Regions from separate parts of the Streptomyces sp. HP-A2021 genome, predicted to be linked through region 4. Evidence: riboswitches for the same ligand, from Rfam matches in the RefSeq annotation. Region 4 holds a riboswitch; each other region holds the start of a gene.

Region 1 (4,331 bases), 2.6 Mb from region 4:
CCCGCTCTCCGGGCTGCTGCTCGCGATGGGCATGCACGCGATGTGGAACGGCTCGTCGGCGTTCGGCGAGTACGGGTTCTTCGCCGTGTACGCGGCGTTCATGGTGCCCATCTTCGGGCTGCTGACGTGGCTGGTGATCTGGACACGGCAGCGGGAGCTGAGGACCGTACGGGCGGAGCTGCCCGCGTACGCCGTGGCCGGGTGGCTGTCCCCGGTGGAGCCCTACGCCCTCGGCTCGATGAGGGCCCGGCGGATCGCCCGCCAGTACGCCCGCCGCCACGCGGGCCGGGCGGCGGCGCGGGAGGTCGCGCGGTACGAGGCCTACGCGACGTCCCTGGCGTTCCTGCGGCACCGGGGCCGCCGCGGCCGCGCCGGTGCCGACTTCGTCGTGCGGGAACGGGAACTGCTGGACGAACTGTGGCGGCGCCGGGAGACGGCCCGCCCCGCACTGGACTACGCCGCGCGGGTCACGGCCCCTCCGGTACCGGTGGTGGCCCCGCCCTGGCCGGTGTACGGGGCGTACGGGTACGGCTATCCGGCGACGCCGACGCCGTACCCTGCCTACCCCGCCTACAACCCGTACCGGTCGTAACAGGAACCGCTCAGGCCGAAGCCTCCGTGAGCCGCCCGAGCTCCGCCTCCGTCAGCGTCAGCTCCCCGACCCCGATCAGCGCGGGCAGCTGCTCCACCGTCCGCGCGGAGGCGATCGGCGCCGCCACCGTCGGCTGGGCCGCGAGCCAGGCGAGGGCGACCGTGGCGACGGGGACGTCGTGGGCCGCGGCGACCTCGTCGAGGGCGTCGAGGACCCGGCGGCCCCGCTCGGTCTGAAGGTGCTGGGCGGCACCGCCCGCCCGCGCGCTGTCGACGGTCGTACCGGGCCGGTACTTGCCGGTCAGGAAGCCCGAGGCGAGCGCGTAGTACGGGACGGCCGCCAGGCCGGTCCGCTCGGCGAGGTCCTGGAGCTCGCCCTCGTAGGTGTCGCGGGAGACCAGGTTGTAGTGGGGCTGGAGGGCCACGTACCGGGCGAGCCCCTCGCGGTCGGAGAACTCCAGGGAGGCCCGCAGCCGCTCGGCGGAGATGTTGGAGGCGGCGATGTGCCGCACCTTCCCGGCCTTCACGAGTTCGTCGAGCGCGCCGATGATCTCCTCCACCGGCACGTCGGGCTTGTCGTAGTGGGTGTAGTAAAGGTCGATGTAGTCGGTGCCGAGGCGCCGCAGGGAGGCGTCGGCGGCGGCCTTGATGTTGGCGGCGGACAGGCCCTGGAACTCGGGGTGCTGGCTGACCTTCGTGGCGAGGACGACGTCCGCGCGGTTGCCGCGCGATGTCAGCCACTTGCCGAGGACGGTCTCGGACTCGCCGCCCTGGTTGCCGTCCACCCACGCCGAGTAGACGTCGGCGGTGTCGACGAAGTTGCCGCCCGCGGCGGTGTACGCGTCAAGGACGGCGAACGACTGTGCCTCGTCGGCGGTCCAGCCGAAGACGTTGCCGCCGAGGGCGAGCGGGAAGACCTCGAGGTCGGAGGAACCGAGCTTGCGAAGAGAAGTCATGCTCCGTGTCAACGGCCGTGCGGGGGAGGCTCATTCCGGAGCGGACGCAAAACCTGCGTGAACGCCCCCGCACGAAACCCCCGCACGGACCGGAAGCTCCGACGCTCAGACGTTCAGGCCCTTGCCCCGCAGCCAGGCCAGCGGGTCGATGCCGTTGCTGGAACCGCCGGTGTGGACCTCGAGGTGCAGGTGCGCCCCGGTGACGTTGCCGGTCGCGCCCACGCGTCCGATGACGTCACCCGTGCTGACCTTCTGTCCGACGCTGACGCCGATGGACGACTGGTGCGCGTACCAGATCTCCGTGCCGTCATCGAGGGTCAGGACCGTCTTGTAGCCGTACGAGCCGTTCCAGCCCGCCTCGGTGATGGTGCCGCTGTGCACCGCCTTGATCGGCGTGCCCGTGGGGGCGGCGAAGTCGAGGCCGGTGTGGTAGCCGGAGGACCAGTAGGCGCCGGCCTGGCCGAAGGTCGAGGTGATGGTGTACGCGGAGGTCGGCAGTGTGTACTGCTTGGCGAGGGCGGCGAGCCGCTCGGCCTCGGCCTTCTTCCGGGCCTCCTCCTCCGCCTTCTTCTTGGCTTCGGCGGCCTTGGCCTTGGCTTCCTTCTCGGCCTTGGCGGCGGCCTCCGCGGCCGCCTTCTGGGCGGCTTCGGCGGCGTCCTGCGCGGCCTTGGTCTCGATCTGTTCCTGCTGGTGCTCGACCTGCGCCATGATCCGGGCGCGCAGTGCCTCACCGGCGCCGGAGGTGCCCTGCTCGGTGTCGGCGGAGGCCGTGGCGAGGTCGCTGAGCGGGGTGGCGGAGCCTTCGGAGGTGTCGTCGTCCGAGATGAGGGAACCCACCGAGGGAAGGTCCGGGACGGAGATCGACACCGGCGGCTTGCCGGTCTGGGCGCTGGCCATGCCGCCCGCGCCCACGGCGGCTATGACGCCGACGCCCAGGACGGTGGAGCTGCGGGCGAGCCCTCCGCCGCGCTGCTTGGTGACGCGATGCCGGCCACGGATGGGGCGGATGGACTCCGCGGTGGGGTTCCATTCCTGGAACGGGCCCTCGTCGGTGCGGTGACCGCCGTAGCCGAAGGTCTCGGTGTCGCGCTGGTTCGGCGCGGACGGGGCCGCGGGGGCAGGCCGGTTGGACGCCACGTGGGCGTACTCCTTTCCTTCCTTCTCGCCTACCGGGTTAGCTGACGGGTTCGGAGCAGGAAGGTCTCCTACGCGCGTATACCGGCCGTGCTTCCACGGCGGCATCCGCTCGATTCACCCCAAGTGGTGGTTCCCCGGTTCCCTTTCGGGATTCGGCGCGTGCGCACGGAGCCGCCTTCTGTGACGGCTGGGACGACCGCGCTGCGTTATCGAACGTTAATAGACGCGCCGTGGGTATTCCAGCGATTCCGCTTGATCATTAACCTTTTTCGCGCGGACCAACCTGCCATGACCGGCCCAAAACGGGCGAGTTGACCGCTGCGTAAGTGACTCACGGGTTTTGACGGTGTGTCAGTTGTGATGCACAGCGGCGCGATTCACTCACCGACAGTAATGGCGAGCCCAGGGAAAAACCGAGGGCCGGAACCCTTTCGGATTCCGGCCCTCGGCCTTCAGTAGCGGGGACAGGATTTGAACCTGCGACCTCTGGGTTATGAGCCCAGCGAGCTACCGAGCTGCTCCACCCCGCGTCGTTGTGACTCCAGTGTACGCCATCCGCGGGACCGCTCGCGCACACCTCTGCTCAGCGGCGGCGCAGCAGGTGTCGATTCGGTGCCTTGGCCCGCTCCTCGTGCTCCGGGAGGACGAGGACCTCGACTCCCCCGGCCGCCAGGACGCCGCTGCCGTCGGCGCCCGCCACGAAGGTGTCCGGCTCGCGCCAGGCCGTGACCACACGCCGTACGCCCGCGTCGAGGATCAGCCGGGCGCAGGGTGCGGGGCGGGAGGCCCGGCGGGCGCAGGGCTCCAGGCTGCTGTAGACCGTCGCGCCGGCGAGCCCGGGGCCGGCCGGGTCGAGCTTGGCCAGGGCCGCCTCCTCGGCGTGCACGAGCGGGTCGCCGCCCTCGCGGGAGTGGCCGCGGGCCAGTTCCGTGCCGTCGGCCGCGACCACCACCGCGCCGACACTGAACGCCGTGTCCGACGGCGGACACTGTGCCGCCAGTTCGCAGGCGAGGGCCAGCCAGTGGTGGTCGGCGGCGGCGGGGAGGGGGCCGGTGCCCGGGGCGGTGGGCTCGTAGCGCATCAGGACCACGTCCTCGATCCGCCGGGTCTCCAGGAGCCGGAGCCGGCCGGACTGGTAGCCGCCGGGGCCGAAGAGGCGGGGTGCCTCGGGGTCGCCCACGAAGAGCGGGGCGAGGACCAGCTGGAGTTCGTCGGCCAGGCCCTGGGTGAGGAGCTGGGTGTGGATCAGGCCGCCGCCCTCGACCATGAGCCGTCGCACGCCCCGGACGTCGTGCAGGTGGGTGAGGAGCCGCCGCCAGTCGAGGTCGGCGCCGAGCGGGACGACGTCGGTGGCATCGGTGGCTTCGGTGGCGAGGCCGAGGGCACGGGCGCGTTCGGCGCCCTTGTCGGTGGTGTAGAGGATCTTCTCGCCGCCGGTGTGCCAGAACCGTGCCGCCGGATCGAGGTCGCCGGAGCCGCTGACCGTGACCTTGAGGGGGTACTCCGGCAGGCCGGCCGCGGTGCGGGCGGCTCGCCGCTCGGGTGAGTTGACCAGCAGGCGCGGGTTGTCGGCGCGGACGGTGCCGGCGCCGATCAGGATCGCGTCGACGGACGCCCGGACCTCGTCGACCCGGTCGAAGTCGGCCG
Region 2 (4,331 bases), 1.4 Mb from region 4:
GAAGGTACCGCCCGAGACGGCCTCGACGGTAGGTAGCGGACCATGTTGTTGCCAACTGGTGCAGAGGCCTTCAACCGGGCAATCGGTGTCCGCCGCGGGATGAAACGAAAGGGCGCACTGTCCGTATTCTCTGATCATGGCCGCACCCATCGCATATTCACTCATCGCCACCGACCTGGACGGGACGCTGCTGCGCGGCGACGACACCCTGTCCGACCGGTCCCTCGCCGCGCTCGCGCGGGTGGCGGACGCCGGTGCCCAGCACCTCGTGGTGACGGGCCGGCCGGCGCCGAGAGTGCGGCCGCTCCTGGACGACCTCGGCTGTACGGGGCTCGCGGTGTGCGGGCAGGGCGCGCAGGTGTACGACGCCGGCGCGGACCGGCTGCTGTGGTCCATCACCCTGGACCGGGAGCTGGCGGAGACCGCCCTCGGCAAGATCGAGGCCGAGGTCGGGCAGGTGTACGCCGCGGTCGACCAGGACGGGGTCGACGGGCTCACGCTCATCGAGCCGGGCTATCTCATGCCGCACCCGACCCTGCCGGCGGTGCGGGTCGACCGGCGCGACGACCTGTGGGGCGAGCCCATCAGCAAGGTGCTGCTGCGCCACCCCTGCCTGAGCGACGACGAGTTGGCGGCGACGGCCCGCTCGGTGGTCGGTTCACTGGCGACGGTGACGATGTCGGGGCCCGGCACGGTCGAGCTCCAGCCGTGCGGCGTCACCAAGGCGACGGGCCTGGCGCTGGCCGCCGAGCACCTGGGCCTTCGGCCGGCGGACACCGTCGCCTTCGGGGACATGCCCAACGACATCCCGATGTTCGACTGGGCCGCCCACGGCGTCGCCATGGCCAACGCCCATCCCGAACTCAAGGCCGTGGCCGACGAGATCACCCTGTCGAACGAGGACGACGGCATCGCCGTCGTCCTCGAACGACTGCTGGGCGGGACGGCTCAGTACGGGCCGTTGACGTTGTCGATCGAGCCGTAGCGGGCCGCCGCGTAGTTGCAGGCCGCCGTGATGTTGGCGACCGGGTCGTACGGGTCGAAGGAGGTGCCGGGCACGTGGTAGGCGGCGAAGGTCGGGTCGATGACCTGGAGCAGACCCTTGGACGGGGTGCCCTGGGCGGCGTTCGAGTCCCAGTTGTTGATCGCCAGGGGGTTGCCGGACGACTCCCGCATGATGTTGCGGTAGATGCCGTCGTACGAACCCGGAATCCCCTTCTGCGCCATGACGTCCAGCGCCTCGCGGATCCAGCCGTCCAGGTTGTTCGCGTAGGTCTTCGCGGAGGCCTGGGTGGCCTGGGCGACGCCGCCGGCCGGCTTGGCGGGGGCGGAGGACTTGGTCGCCGTCTTCTTCGCGGCGTCCGCCTTGGCCGTCTTCACCTTCAGCTTCAGACCCGGGTGGATCAGCTTCGGGTCGTCGCCGACGGCGGCGCGGTTGTCCTTGTACAGCTGCTTCCAGCCGCCCGACACGTCGAACTTGTCCGCGATGCGGGCGAGCGAGTCGCCCTTGGTGACGGTGTACGTGACGGACTTGGCGGTCTTGGCCGCCTGCGGCACGGACTGCGCGACGGTGGTGGGTGCGCTCTGAGCCGGCTGGGCGGCGCTGGCCTGCGTCGCGCCGAGCAGCGGGAGGGTGAGTGCCGCTCCGCCGGTGCCGGCGGCTACGACACGACGGGTGAGCTGACTGCTTCTGGGGCGACGGTGCTTGCCTCGGGGCATGGCGATGTTCCTCTCCGGCGCCTGCGAGGTGAGCTGTCGGGTTCGGGCCGGGAGGTGCCCGGCCGCCTACGGCGCTGTGTGCCGTACGCGGCTTCACCCCGAGCCGTTCCGCTGCGCGGACCGGCGACTTACCTGGGTCCCCCGCTCCTGCCCTGCGTGAGTGAGTGGGTTCGTGGGGTGTCCGGGCGGTGGCAGGATTCGGCGTCCGCCGGACAGGCCCGGAACGTATGCGAGAGCACATGTCGGGAACAAGCACCGGAGTCACATATCGAGCGGTTGACCTTGGTCAGGGGCGTATGAGGCACTTGATCCTTTGCTGAAGCCAAGGCTCAACTTGCGTGCGGCGGAAGGAGGTACGGGTCGGTGCCGGAGTGGGATGTCGCAGGGGATAACGTGATTCAACTCACTGATCACAAGTCCGTGGGGCAATTTGCACCAAGGGGAATTCGCTTATCCAACACCGCAAATCGTGCATAGCTCGCTATCGCGTGGTAAGTCGATAAATGTCTACTCTTATGAGCTGATCGAAAACATAGCGGTCGTGATCGGATACCACCCGGCCTGTAACCCTGGGCGCTGGTGGTGATCGAAACGTGACCGGATACGCTGACTCGAGTGATGGCAGCGACCTATCGACAAACCGCGTAATCACCGGCAGACACCAGCAGACAGGAGACCCCTCGTGACCGACGTCGGGCCGTTCGGGCTGAGCGTGCGGGACCAGGCTCTGGAAGCCGATGTCCAGGCCGGATTGGCGGCTGTCGAGGAAGGCTTGCTCGAGGCCACCAAGAGTGAGGTGCCCTTCATCACGGAGGCCGCCCAGCACCTGGTCCGGGCCGGCGGCAAGCGGTTCCGTCCGCTGCTCGTGATGCTCGCCGCCCAGTTCGGCGACCGGTACGCGCCCGGGATCGTGCCGTCGGCCGTCGTCGTGGAGCTGACCCACCTCGCCACGCTGTACCACGACGACGTGATGGACGAGGCCGCCGTGCGGCGCGGGGTGGCGAGCGCGAACGCCCGCTGGGGCAACTCCGTCGCGGTCCTCACCGGTGACTTCCTCTTCGCCCGCGCCTCGCACATCCTGGCCGACCTCGGCCCGGAGGCGGTGCGGGTGCAGGCCGAGGCGTTCGAGCGGCTGGTGACCGGGCAGATCCTGGAGACGGCCGGACCGCAGGACGGCCGCGACCCGGTCGAGCACTACCTGGACGTGCTGGGCGGCAAGACCGGCTCGCTGGTGGCGGTGTCGTGCCGGTTCGGCGCGATGATGTCCGGCGCCGACGAGACGGTCGTGGACGTGCTGACCCAGTACGGCGAGCGGCTCGGCGTCGCCTTCCAGCTCGCGGACGACGTCCTGGACATCGCCTCCGACTCCCACGAGTCCGGCAAGACCCCCGGCACCGACCTGCGCGAGGGCATCCCCACGCTGCCGGTGCTGCGGCTGCGCGAGCGCGCGGCCCGGCTCGGGCTCGCGGACGACATCGCCCTGTGCGAGCTGCTGGACTCCGACCTCACCGACGACGACCGGCACGCCGAGGCCCTGCGCCTGCTGCGGGCCCACCCGGCGCTGGAACAGGCCCGGCGGGACACCGTCCGCTACGCCCAGGACGCCCGCTCGGCGCTGGCCCCGCTGCCCGAGTGCGCCGCGAAGACGGCGCTGGTGGAGCTGTCCGACGCCGTGGTGCACCGGGCCGGCTAGCGCCCTTTTCCCCCACGACCCCTACGGGTCGGGGGAGAAGCAGCCCTCTCGTGTCATACCGGAGCAGTACGTGGAGTTGAGCCCGGGGTCTGACGTATCTCGCCGGCCGATTTGGTCAGATAGTCACCACGGAAATCACCACTCCTCACCAGTTCGGGTGAGAATGGCGGCTCAGGGACGAGTGCGTGCACGACACGGACAGCCGCCGCCGATCACGGAGGTAGGGCACACATGGCACCGTACGCATCCGACGACAGCACGACCGCCGGGGAGGTCGACGAGCAGCGCTCCGGGCGGCGCAAAGCCGCGCGGTACATCGTCCCGGTCACGGTGGTGGGGGTGGCGGCCGCGACGATCGGGCTGGTCCCCGCACTCGCCGACTCCGGTGACCCCGACCTCCCGAAGATCACTGCACAGCAGCTCATCGAGAAGATCGCCAAGTCGGACGTCCAGCAGCTGTCCGGCACCGTGAAGATCAGCACGGACCTCGGCCTGCCGGACCTCGGCGGGCTGGAGAGCAGCCTGATGTCCGGTGCCGCGGGCCAGGGCGAGGGCGGCTCCTCCGCCGACCCGACGGCCAAGCTCACGGAACTGGCCTCCGGCACGCACACCCTGCGCGTCGCGGCCGACGGCCCGGACAAGCAGAAGCTGTCGCTGCTGGAGAACGCCGCCGAGTACAGCATCGTCCACAACGGCAAGGACGTCTGGGGCTACGACAGCAAGTCGAACGAGGTCTACCACGGCACCGCCTCCGAAAGCCCGGAGCGCGGGAAGGACCAGCAGCCGCCGGCCACGCCGAAGGACTTCGCCGAGGAGGCCCTGAAGGCCACCGACGACACGACCTCCGTGACCGTGGACGGCACCGCCCAGGTCGCCGGCCGGGACGCCTACAAGCTGGTCATCAAGCCCAAGCAGTCCG
Region 3 (4,331 bases), 3.2 Mb from region 4:
CGCGCTGCGGCCGGCGTACACCGCGGCGTCGTCGAGGATCTCCTCGATGCGCAGCAGCTGGTTGTACTTGGCGACGCGCTCGGAGCGGGCCGGGGCGCCGGTCTTGATCTGGCCGCAGTTGGTGGCGACGGCCAGGTCGGCGATGGTGACGTCCTCGGTCTCGCCGGAGCGGTGGGACATCATGCACTTGAAGCCGTTGCGCTGGGCCAGCTCGACGGCGTCCAGGGTCTCGGTCAGCGAGCCGATCTGGTTCACCTTCACCAGCAGCGCGTTGGCCGCGCCCTCCTCGATGCCGCGGGCCAGGCGCTCGGGGTTGGTGACGAACAGGTCGTCGCCGACGAGCTGGACCTTGTCACCGAGCTTGGCGGTGATGGTCTTCCAGCCCTCCCAGTCGTCCTCGAACAGCGGGTCCTCGATGGAGACGAGCGGGTACGCGTCGACGAGCTCCGCGTAGTACTCGGTCATCTCGGCCGCCGAGCGCTCCTTGCCCTCGAAGGTGTAGACGCCGTCCTTGTAGAACTCGGACGCGGCGACGTCGAGCGCGAGGGCGATCTGCTCGCCGGGGGTGTAGCCGGCCTCGTTGATCGCCTCCAGGATGAGGTCGAGGGCCTCGCGGTTGGAGCCGAGGTTCGGGGCGAAGCCGCCCTCGTCGCCGAGGCCGGTGGCCAGGCCCTTCGACTTCAGGACCTTCTTCAGCGTGTGGTAGACCTCGGCGCCCCAGCGCAGGGCCTCGGAGAAGGACTCCGCGCCGATGGGGGCGATCATGAACTCCTGGATGTCCACGTTGGAGTCGGCGTGCGAGCCGCCGTTCAGGATGTTCATCATCGGCACCGGCAGCAGGTGCGCGTTCGGGCCGCCCAGGTAGCGGAACAGCGGCAGGTCGCTGGCCTCGGAGGCGGCGTGGGCGACGGCGAGGGAGACGCCGAGGATGGCGTTGGCGCCGAGGGAGCCCTTGTTGTCGGTGGCGTCCAGGTCGAACATGGCCTGGTCGATCAGGCGCTGCTCGGTGGCGTCGTAGCCGACGAGCTCCGGGCCGATCTGCTCGATGACCGCGAGGACGGCCTTCTCCACACCCTTGCCGAGGTAGCGGTTCGAGTCGCCGTCGCGCAGCTCGATGGCCTCGAAGGCGCCCGTGGAGGCGCCGGACGGGACGGCGGCACGACCGGTGCTGCCGTCGTCGAGGCCGACCTCGACCTCGACCGTGGGGTTGCCTCGGGAGTCCAGGATTTCCCGGGCTACGACGACGTCGATGGACGGCACGAGCATCTCCTTCTTCATGTGACGCGGGTACGCGGGCCGCGTGGACCCGGCGAGGCGCGGGCCGCGGTGGCTCGCGACATGAGCCTAACCGGCTCCGGGCGATCGGCCACCGGGTCGCCCACCCCATGGACAGAACCGAGAGTAAATTGTTTCCGAACGGAACAAAGCCGGATCGCAAAGACCGGCAGAAAAAACCCCGCCCCGGTGCGCACGGGGGATGACGCACCGGGGCGGGGAGCCCGTGGGGACGGGGTGGGCCGCTGCTTACTTCAGGTGCAGCTGCTGGCCCGGGTAGATCAGGTTGGCGTCCGTGACGATGTCCTTGTTCAGCTCGAACAGCTTCTCCCAGCCGCCCTCGACCTTCTTCTCGGTCGCGATCGAGCTGAGGGTGTCCCCCTTGACGACCTTGTACTCACCGTCGCCCTTCTTGACCTTCTTGCCGGTCGGGGTGGTGACGGTCTTCTGGGTCTGGGCCGGGCGCTCGTCGGAGCGGGAGGCCGGCTGCTGCTCGGTCTGGCGGGTCTCGGTGGAGCCGCTGCTCTGCTCGGAGCCGCCGCTGTAGCCGGCGCTCGACAGGCCCTTGCCGCAGACCGGCCAGGCACCCTTGCCCTGGCTCGCGAGGACCTTTTCGGCGATCTCGATCTGCTGCTCCTTGGTGGCCTGGTCGGCGGTGGAGGCGTACTTGGTGCCGCCGTAGCCGGACCAGGTGGAGGCGGAGAACTGCAGACCGCCGTAGTAGCCGTTGCCGGTGTTGATGGACCAGTTGCCGCCGGACTCGCACTGGGCGACGGCGTCCCACTCGGAGGCGGTGGCGGCGGAGGCGTTGCCGGCCGCCATCAGCGGGGCGGCGACGGCGGCACCGGTGACACCGGCGATGGCGATGACCCGAGAGGCCTTGGACGGACGGCGGTGCGTGCCCTTGCCGGAAAACAGCATGGAGAGATCCCCTCACCGACGCCTGCGAGGTGAGCTGTCGGGTTCGGGCCGGTTGAGTTGCCCGGCCGCGTCCCTCCCGGGACACGGCTTCACCCCAAGCCCTTCCGGCACAACCGGCCGGTCGGGCACTTACCTTGGGTCCCCCGCTCCTGCCTACGGCGCTTGACGCGACGACTGTTCCCGTGCGGCCGCTGGCAGGATTCGGCGTTGCGGCAGCCGGGGCTCGCGGTGGCGAGCGGTCATGACCGTAGACATGCGATCCGCGGAATTTCAAAGACGATCAGGGCTTCTGAGATCTATCTCTCACCGCACCGATAAGGGACATTAGGCGCGAACGGTGACGTGAACTCGCACGGTTTCGGGGTGACTTCCGCCCCCGTTTCCGTACTGCCCCACCGGCTACTCCTCGTCCGCTTCGCCCTCTACCGTGAGCTTCTGACCGGGGCGGATGAGGTTCGGGTCGGTGCCGACGGCCGTCTCGTTCCCGACATAGAGGGCGTGCCATCCGCCGCTGAGGTCGAGGGAGTTCGCGATGGACCAGAGAGTGTCGCCGGGGCGGACGGTGTAGGAGCCGTCCGTCGCCTCCCGGGAGGCTTCGCCGTCGCGCGAGGCGTGCCGTCCGGTGGACCCGGACGTACGGCCGTCCTCAGTCTTGGTGTCCTCGTCCGCGCTGGGGCCGCGGTGGCGGCCGGAGGCGGTGCCGGTTTCGGTTTCGGCGGGTGCCGAAGAGCCGTCGTCCTGCTGAGAGTTGTCGGGCTTGTCACTCTCGGGGGCGGGCGACGGGTCCTGCGTCGAGGAGTCGACAGAATCGGATGACTTGTCGGACTTGGCGGTTTCATCCTCCGGAGTCGATTGTCCGTCAGAGGACGACTCGGTGGAGTCGAGCAGTCCGGGCGAGTCCGTCGGCGCGGACGAGTCGGACGAGCTGGACGAGTCGGACGTGTCCGAGCTCTTGTCCTGCTCGAGGCCGGAGAGCAGCCCGCAGGTGCGCCACGCGCCGACCCCCTGGTCGGCGAGGATTCTCTCGGCCACGGCTATCTGCTGGGAGCGGCTGGCCAGGTCGGCGCTCGGGGCGTAGTCGAGGCCGCCGTGGTTCTCCCAGTCCTCCTGGGACAACTGGAGGCCGCCGAAGTACCCGTTGCCGCTGTTCTGGCTCCAGGCGCCGCCGGTCTCGCAGTCCGCGACCCGGTCCCAGGTCGTGCCGTCGGCCGCGCTGGCGCCGGAGGCCCCGAGGAGCGGGATCGCGATGGCGGAGCCGGTCACCCCGGCCGCGACGAGGAGAGCCGGAGCCTGGCGGGGGCGACGGTGCCGACCGTTCCCGGAGAGCATACGGAGACCTTTCGCGAGACAGCAGTGACCGGCGCGGCGCAGGGTCCCCCCCGGGCCGCGCTGATGATGGGTGAACGTATCGGCAGACGATCACTTGTCACAAGTTCATGCCGCGCAGATCACGTGAAGATCACAGGTCTGATGTTTCGTCACTTCATGCCGCTGAGAACTCCACCGGCAGCGTGCGCAGCCCGCGCATGATGAGGCCGCCGCGCCATCTCAGCTCCGCCGGATCCGCCGCCAGCCGCAGGTCCGGGAGACGGGTGAGGAGCGTGGCGAGCGCGGTCTGGCCCTCCAGGCGGGCGAGCGGGGCGCCGAGGCAGTAGTGGATGCCGTGGCCGTAGCCGAGGTGCTGGTTGTCCCGGCGGGCGAGGTCGAGCACGTCCGGATCGGCGAACCGCTCCGGATCCCGGTCGGCGGCGGCCAGGACGACGAGGACCGGGTCGCCGGGCGCGATGTGCTGCCCTCCGATGGTGAGGGGCTGGGTGGCGAACCGCCAGGTGGCGAGTTCGACCGGGCCGTCGTAGCGCAGGAGCTCCTCGACGCCGGTCTCCAGGAGGCCGGTCTCCCCGGCGGCGAGGGACGTCTGGAGGCGTGCGCGCTGCTCGGGGTGGGTGAGCAGGGCGTAGGTGCCGTTGCCGATCAGGTTCACGGTGGTCTCGAAACCGGCGAACAGCAGGATGAAGGCCATGGCCGCGGCCTCGTTCTCGGTGAGGTGCTCACCGTGGTCGGAGGCGCGGATGAGGCCGGAGATGAGGTCCTCGCCGGGGGCGGGCTCGTCGGGCAGCGCCTCCCGCTTGCGGTGG
Region 4 (4,331 bases):
CAACGTCCCCTACGGCACCGCCTTCGAGAAGCTGACCGCCCTCGCCTACCCGGAGGGCCACCCTTACCACCACACCCCGATCGGCTCGATGGCCGACCTGGACGCGGCCACCCTGGAGGACGCGCGCGCGTTCTTCCGCACCTACTACGCACCGAACAACGCCGTGCTCTCCGTCGTCGGCGACATCGACCCGGAGCAGACCCTGGCCTGGATCGAGAAGTACTTCGGCTCCATTCCCGGCCACGACGGCAAGCCCGCGCCCCGGGACGGCGCGCTGCCGGAGATCATCGGCGAGCAGCTGCGCGAGGTCGTCGAGGAGGAGGTCCCGGCTCGTGCCCTGATGGCCGCCTACCGGCTGCCGCACGACGGCACGCGCGCGTGCGACGCGGCCGACCTGGCCCTCACCGTCCTCGGCGGCGGCGAGTCCTCCCGCCTGTACAACCGCCTCGTGCGGCGGGACCGTACGGCCGTGGCGGCCGGCTTCGGCCTGCTGCGGCTCGCCGGGGCGCCCTCCCTGGGGTGGCTGGACGTGAAGACGTCCGGTGACGTGGAGGTCCCGGTCATCGAGTCCGCCATCGACGAGGAGCTCGCCCGGTTCGCCGAGGAGGGCCCCACGGCCGAGGAGATGGAGCGCGCCCAGGCCCAGTTGGAGCGCGAGTGGCTGGACCGGCTCGGCACGGTCGCCGGCCGTGCCGACGAACTGTGCCGGTACGCCGTCCTGTTCGGCGACCCGCAGCTGGCCCTGACGGCCGTGCAGCGGGTGCTGGAGGTGACGGCCGAGGAGGTCCAGGAGGTCGCCAAGGCCCGGCTGCGGCCCGACAACCGCGCGGTACTCGTCTACGAGCCCGTCGCCGGCGAGACGAGCGACGCGGAGACCGCCGAGGACGCCGACACCACCGAGGACACCGCAGCCGCGGCCCTGAACGAGAACGAGGAGGCGGCCAAGTGACCGAGCTCGCCACGATGGACTTCCACCCCCAGCCGCAGGCGGGCGAGGCCAAGCCGTGGGCCTTCCCGGCCCCCGAGCGCGGCACCCTCGGCAACGGCCTGACGGTCCTGCGCTGCCACCGCCCCGGCCAGCAGGTCGTCGCCGTGGAGGTGCTGCTGGACGCGCCCCTGGACGCCGAGCCGGCCGGCCTCGACGGCGTGGCCACGATCATGGCCCGGGCCTTCTCCGAGGGCACCGACAAGCACTCGGCCGAGGACTTCGCCGCCGAGCTGGAGCGCGCCGGCGCCACCCTCGACGCGCATGCCGACCACCCCGGCGTCCGGCTCAGCCTGGAGGTGCCGGCCTCCCGGCTCGCCAAGGGGCTCGGCCTGATCGCCGACGCCCTGAGGGCTCCCGCGTTCGCGGACAGCGAGGTCGAGCGGCTCGTCCGCAACCGCCTCGACGAGATCCCGCACGAGCTGGCCAACCCCTCCCGGCGCGCCGCCAAGGAGCTCTCCAAGGAGCTCTTCCCGGCGGGCTCGCGCATGTCCCGGCCCCGCCAGGGCACCGAGGAGACGGTCGCGGCGATCGACTCCGCGGCCGTACGCGCCTTCTACGAGCGGCACGTCAGGCCCGCCACGGCCACCGCCGTGGTCGTCGGCGACCTCACCGGCATCGACCTCGACGCCCTGCTGAGCGACACGCTGGGCGCCTGGACCGGCTCCGCGGCCGAGCCGCGCCCGGTGCCGCCGGTGACCGCCGACGACACGGGACGCGTCGTCATCGTGGACCGCCCCGGTGCCGTCCAGACGCAGCTGCTGATCGGCCGCATCGGCCCGGACCGGCACGACCGCGTGTGGCCCGCGCAGGTGCTCGGCACGTACTGCCTCGGCGGCACCCTCACCTCCCGCCTGGACCGCGTGCTGCGCGAGGAGAAGGGCTACACCTACGGGGTGCGGGCGTTCGGCCAGGTCCTCAGGTCAGCCCCGGACGGGACCGGTGCCGCGATGCTCGCCATCACCGGCTCCGTGGACACCCCCAACACCGGCCCCGCCCTCCAGGACCTGTGGACGGTGCTGCGCACCCTCGCCGCCGGGGGACTGACCGACGCCGAGCGGGACGTCGCCGTGCAGAACCTGGTCGGCGTGGCGCCGCTGAAGTACGAGACGGCGGCGGCCGTCGCGAGCACGCTGGCCGACCAGGTCGAGCAGCACCTGCCCGACGACTACCAGGCCACGCTGTACCGGCAGCTGGCCGCGACCGGCACCGTGGAGGCCACCGCGGCGGTCGTCAGCGCCTTCCCGGTGGACCGTCTGGTGACCGTGCTCGTCGGTGACGCGGCGCAGATCAAGGGCCCGGTCGAGGCCCTGGGCATCGGCGAAGTCTCCGTCGTGGCCGCCGAGTAGCGGCCCGCGCACGCAGGGGCCCTGGTTGTCTTCCAAGGCACCAGGGCTCCTTTATGCCCGAATTGATATGGAGGTTGCCTGTCTGCCCTGTGGGATGCGCTACAAAAGCCGGGATCCGTTTGGGAATTGAAAGTGGCCCCGCTTAGCGTCGTCCGGGCTGTTCGTCAGGCAGTGCGCCGCACCCGCGGCACCGGACAGTCATCGCCGAGTCCCCGTACGGCGCGAGCCAGGGGAGCCGGGGACCCACCGCAGTCCCTGGGGTGAATCGGACGCCCGCGCGAGCCGCGAGGGGGTCCGTAGGAGACCTTCCTGCTCCGAACCCGTCAGCTAACCCGGTAGGCGAGAAGGAAGGAAAGGACCAGGCACTCCATGGCGTTCACCCGCGCCACCGGGAAGCATCGTCGTCCCAGCCGTATGCAGCGCGGCACGGCCCGCGCAGCGGGCGTCGCGGCCCTCGCCACCACCGGTGTCATCGGCACCGTGGCCGCCCCGGCCTTCGCCGCCGAGCCCGCCGTCGAGCAGACCGGCCTCACCCCCGTCGTCACCATGGGCGACACCGTGGCCCAGCAGATCGACGCGCAGGCCGCGGCCCAGAAGCAGGCCGCCGAGGAGGCCGCCGCCAAGAAGAAGGCCGAGGAGGCCGCCCGCGAGCGGGCCGCCGAGGCGGCCAAGGAGGCCAAGGAGGCCGCCGAGAAGGCCCGCGAGGCCAAGGAGCGCGCCGCCCGCGAGGCCGAGCGCAAGCGCCTCAACACGTTCGTGCCCCCGATCTCCGGCTCGTACGTCTCCACCGGCTACCAGGCCAGCAGCGGCCTGTGGTCCTCCGGCAGCCACACCGGCGTCGACTTCCACGCCGCCAGCGGCACCTCCGTCCACGCGGTCGGCATGGGCGAGGTCGTCGAGGCCGGCTGGGGCGGCTCCTACGGCAACCAGATCGTGATCAAGATGAACGACGGCACGTACACCCAGTACGGCCACCTGTCGTCGATCAGCGTCTCGGTGGGCCAGAAGGTCACCCCCGGCCAGCAGATCGGCCTGTCCGGCGCGACCGGCAACGTCACCGGTGCGCACCTGCACTTCGAGGCCCGGACGAGCCCCGAGTACGGCTCCGACATCGACCCCGTCGCCTACCTCCGCTCGCACGGCGTGAGCGTCTGACGGCGCAGTCCGACGGCGTACCACTCCGCTTCCCCGAGGCCCCGGCTCCCCGAGCCGGGGCTTTCGGCGTTTGTGACGCCCGGCTGTCCAAAAAATATCCCTGGATTCCGGTCTGCCGTCGGAAATTCCGGCTCATTGCAATAGAGTCACGGAACACGCGTCACTCGTTCGACGTTTCACGGGGATTAAACGGAGGTCGGTCATGCGCATTCCCGCGCACTCGGTGTGCACGGCCATCCGGGACGACATCGTCGCGGGTGTCTACGAACGCGGCGGCCGGCTGACCGAGGAACTCCTCGCCCGCCGCTACGGCGTCTCGCGCGTCCCCGTCCGGGAGGCCCTGCGCACCCTGGAGGCAGAGGGCTTCGTGGTGACCCGGCGGCACGCGGGCGCGTGCGTCGCCGAACCCACCGAGCAGGAGGCCGCCGACCTGCTGGAGATGCGGCTGCTGCTGGAGCCGCTCGGCGCGGCCCGCGCCGCCCAGCGCCGCACCGAGGCCCATCTGAAGGTCCTGCGCGGCCTGGTCAGGCTCGGCCAGGAGCGCGCCCGCCGGGGCAACAGCGACGACCTGCGCTCCCTGGGCGGCTGGTTCCACGAGACGCTCGCGCAGGCCTCCGGCAGCCCCGCGCTGACCTCGATGCTCACCCAGCTCCGTCACAAGATCGCCTGGATGTACACCGTCGAGGCGCCGGCCGGGCCCGTGGAGTCATGGACCGAGCACGGCGCGATCGTGGACGCGGTGGCGCGCGGGGACAGCGAGCGCGCGCGGGCGGTCACGGCGCTGCACACCGAGCGCGCGACGGCCGCGCACCGGCTGCGTTTCGGCTCCGCCGGGGAGCGGG

The links. A riboswitch is a leader RNA that binds a small molecule or an ion and turns the genes downstream of it on or off. The one in region 4 is predicted to bind cyclic di-AMP.
Region 1: another riboswitch for cyclic di-AMP. It lies ahead of MQE23_RS23760 (M23 family metallopeptidase); the one in region 4 lies ahead of MQE23_RS12155 (M23 family metallopeptidase).
Region 2: another riboswitch for cyclic di-AMP. It lies ahead of MQE23_RS18485 (LysM peptidoglycan-binding domain-containing protein); the one in region 4 lies ahead of MQE23_RS12155 (M23 family metallopeptidase).
Region 3: another riboswitch for cyclic di-AMP. It lies ahead of MQE23_RS26505 (transglycosylase family protein); the one in region 4 lies ahead of MQE23_RS12155 (M23 family metallopeptidase).

Annotation. Positions count from the first base shown of each region.
Region 1 is NZ_CP094344.1:5,257,706-5,262,036, reverse strand. Features, by position in the region: gene MQE23_RS23770 (PrsW family intramembrane metalloprotease) at 1-592, shown strand, start outside; gene MQE23_RS23765 (aldo/keto reductase) at 603-1,547, opposite strand; gene MQE23_RS23760 (M23 family metallopeptidase) at 1,653-2,684, opposite strand; cyclic di-AMP (ydaO/yuaA leader) riboswitch at 2,696-2,852, opposite strand; tRNA gene MQE23_RS23755 (tRNA-Met) at 3,141-3,214, opposite strand; gene MQE23_RS23750 (dihydrofolate reductase family protein) at 3,268-4,331, opposite strand, start outside.
Region 2 is NZ_CP094344.1:4,089,024-4,093,354, reverse strand. Features, by position in the region: gene MQE23_RS18490 (Cof-type HAD-IIB family hydrolase) at 137-985, shown strand; gene MQE23_RS18485 (LysM peptidoglycan-binding domain-containing protein) at 949-1,719, opposite strand; cyclic di-AMP (ydaO/yuaA leader) riboswitch at 1,723-1,896, opposite strand; gene MQE23_RS18480 (polyprenyl synthetase family protein) at 2,402-3,412, shown strand; gene MQE23_RS18475 (outer membrane lipoprotein carrier protein LolA) at 3,644-4,331, shown strand, end outside.
Region 3 is NZ_CP094344.1:5,832,333-5,836,663, reverse strand. Features, by position in the region: gene eno (phosphopyruvate hydratase) at 1-1,260, opposite strand, end outside; gene MQE23_RS26505 (transglycosylase family protein) at 1,525-2,196, opposite strand; cyclic di-AMP (ydaO/yuaA leader) riboswitch at 2,201-2,367, opposite strand; gene MQE23_RS26500 (transglycosylase family protein) at 2,596-3,525, opposite strand; gene MQE23_RS26495 (cytochrome P450) at 3,680-4,331, opposite strand, start outside.
Region 4 is NZ_CP094344.1:2,677,621-2,681,951, reverse strand. Features, by position in the region: gene MQE23_RS12165 (pitrilysin family protein) at 1-949, shown strand, start outside; gene MQE23_RS12160 (pitrilysin family protein) at 946-2,334, shown strand; cyclic di-AMP (ydaO/yuaA leader) riboswitch at 2,527-2,690, shown strand; gene MQE23_RS12155 (M23 family metallopeptidase) at 2,704-3,489, shown strand; gene MQE23_RS12150 (GntR family transcriptional regulator) at 3,692-4,331, shown strand, end outside.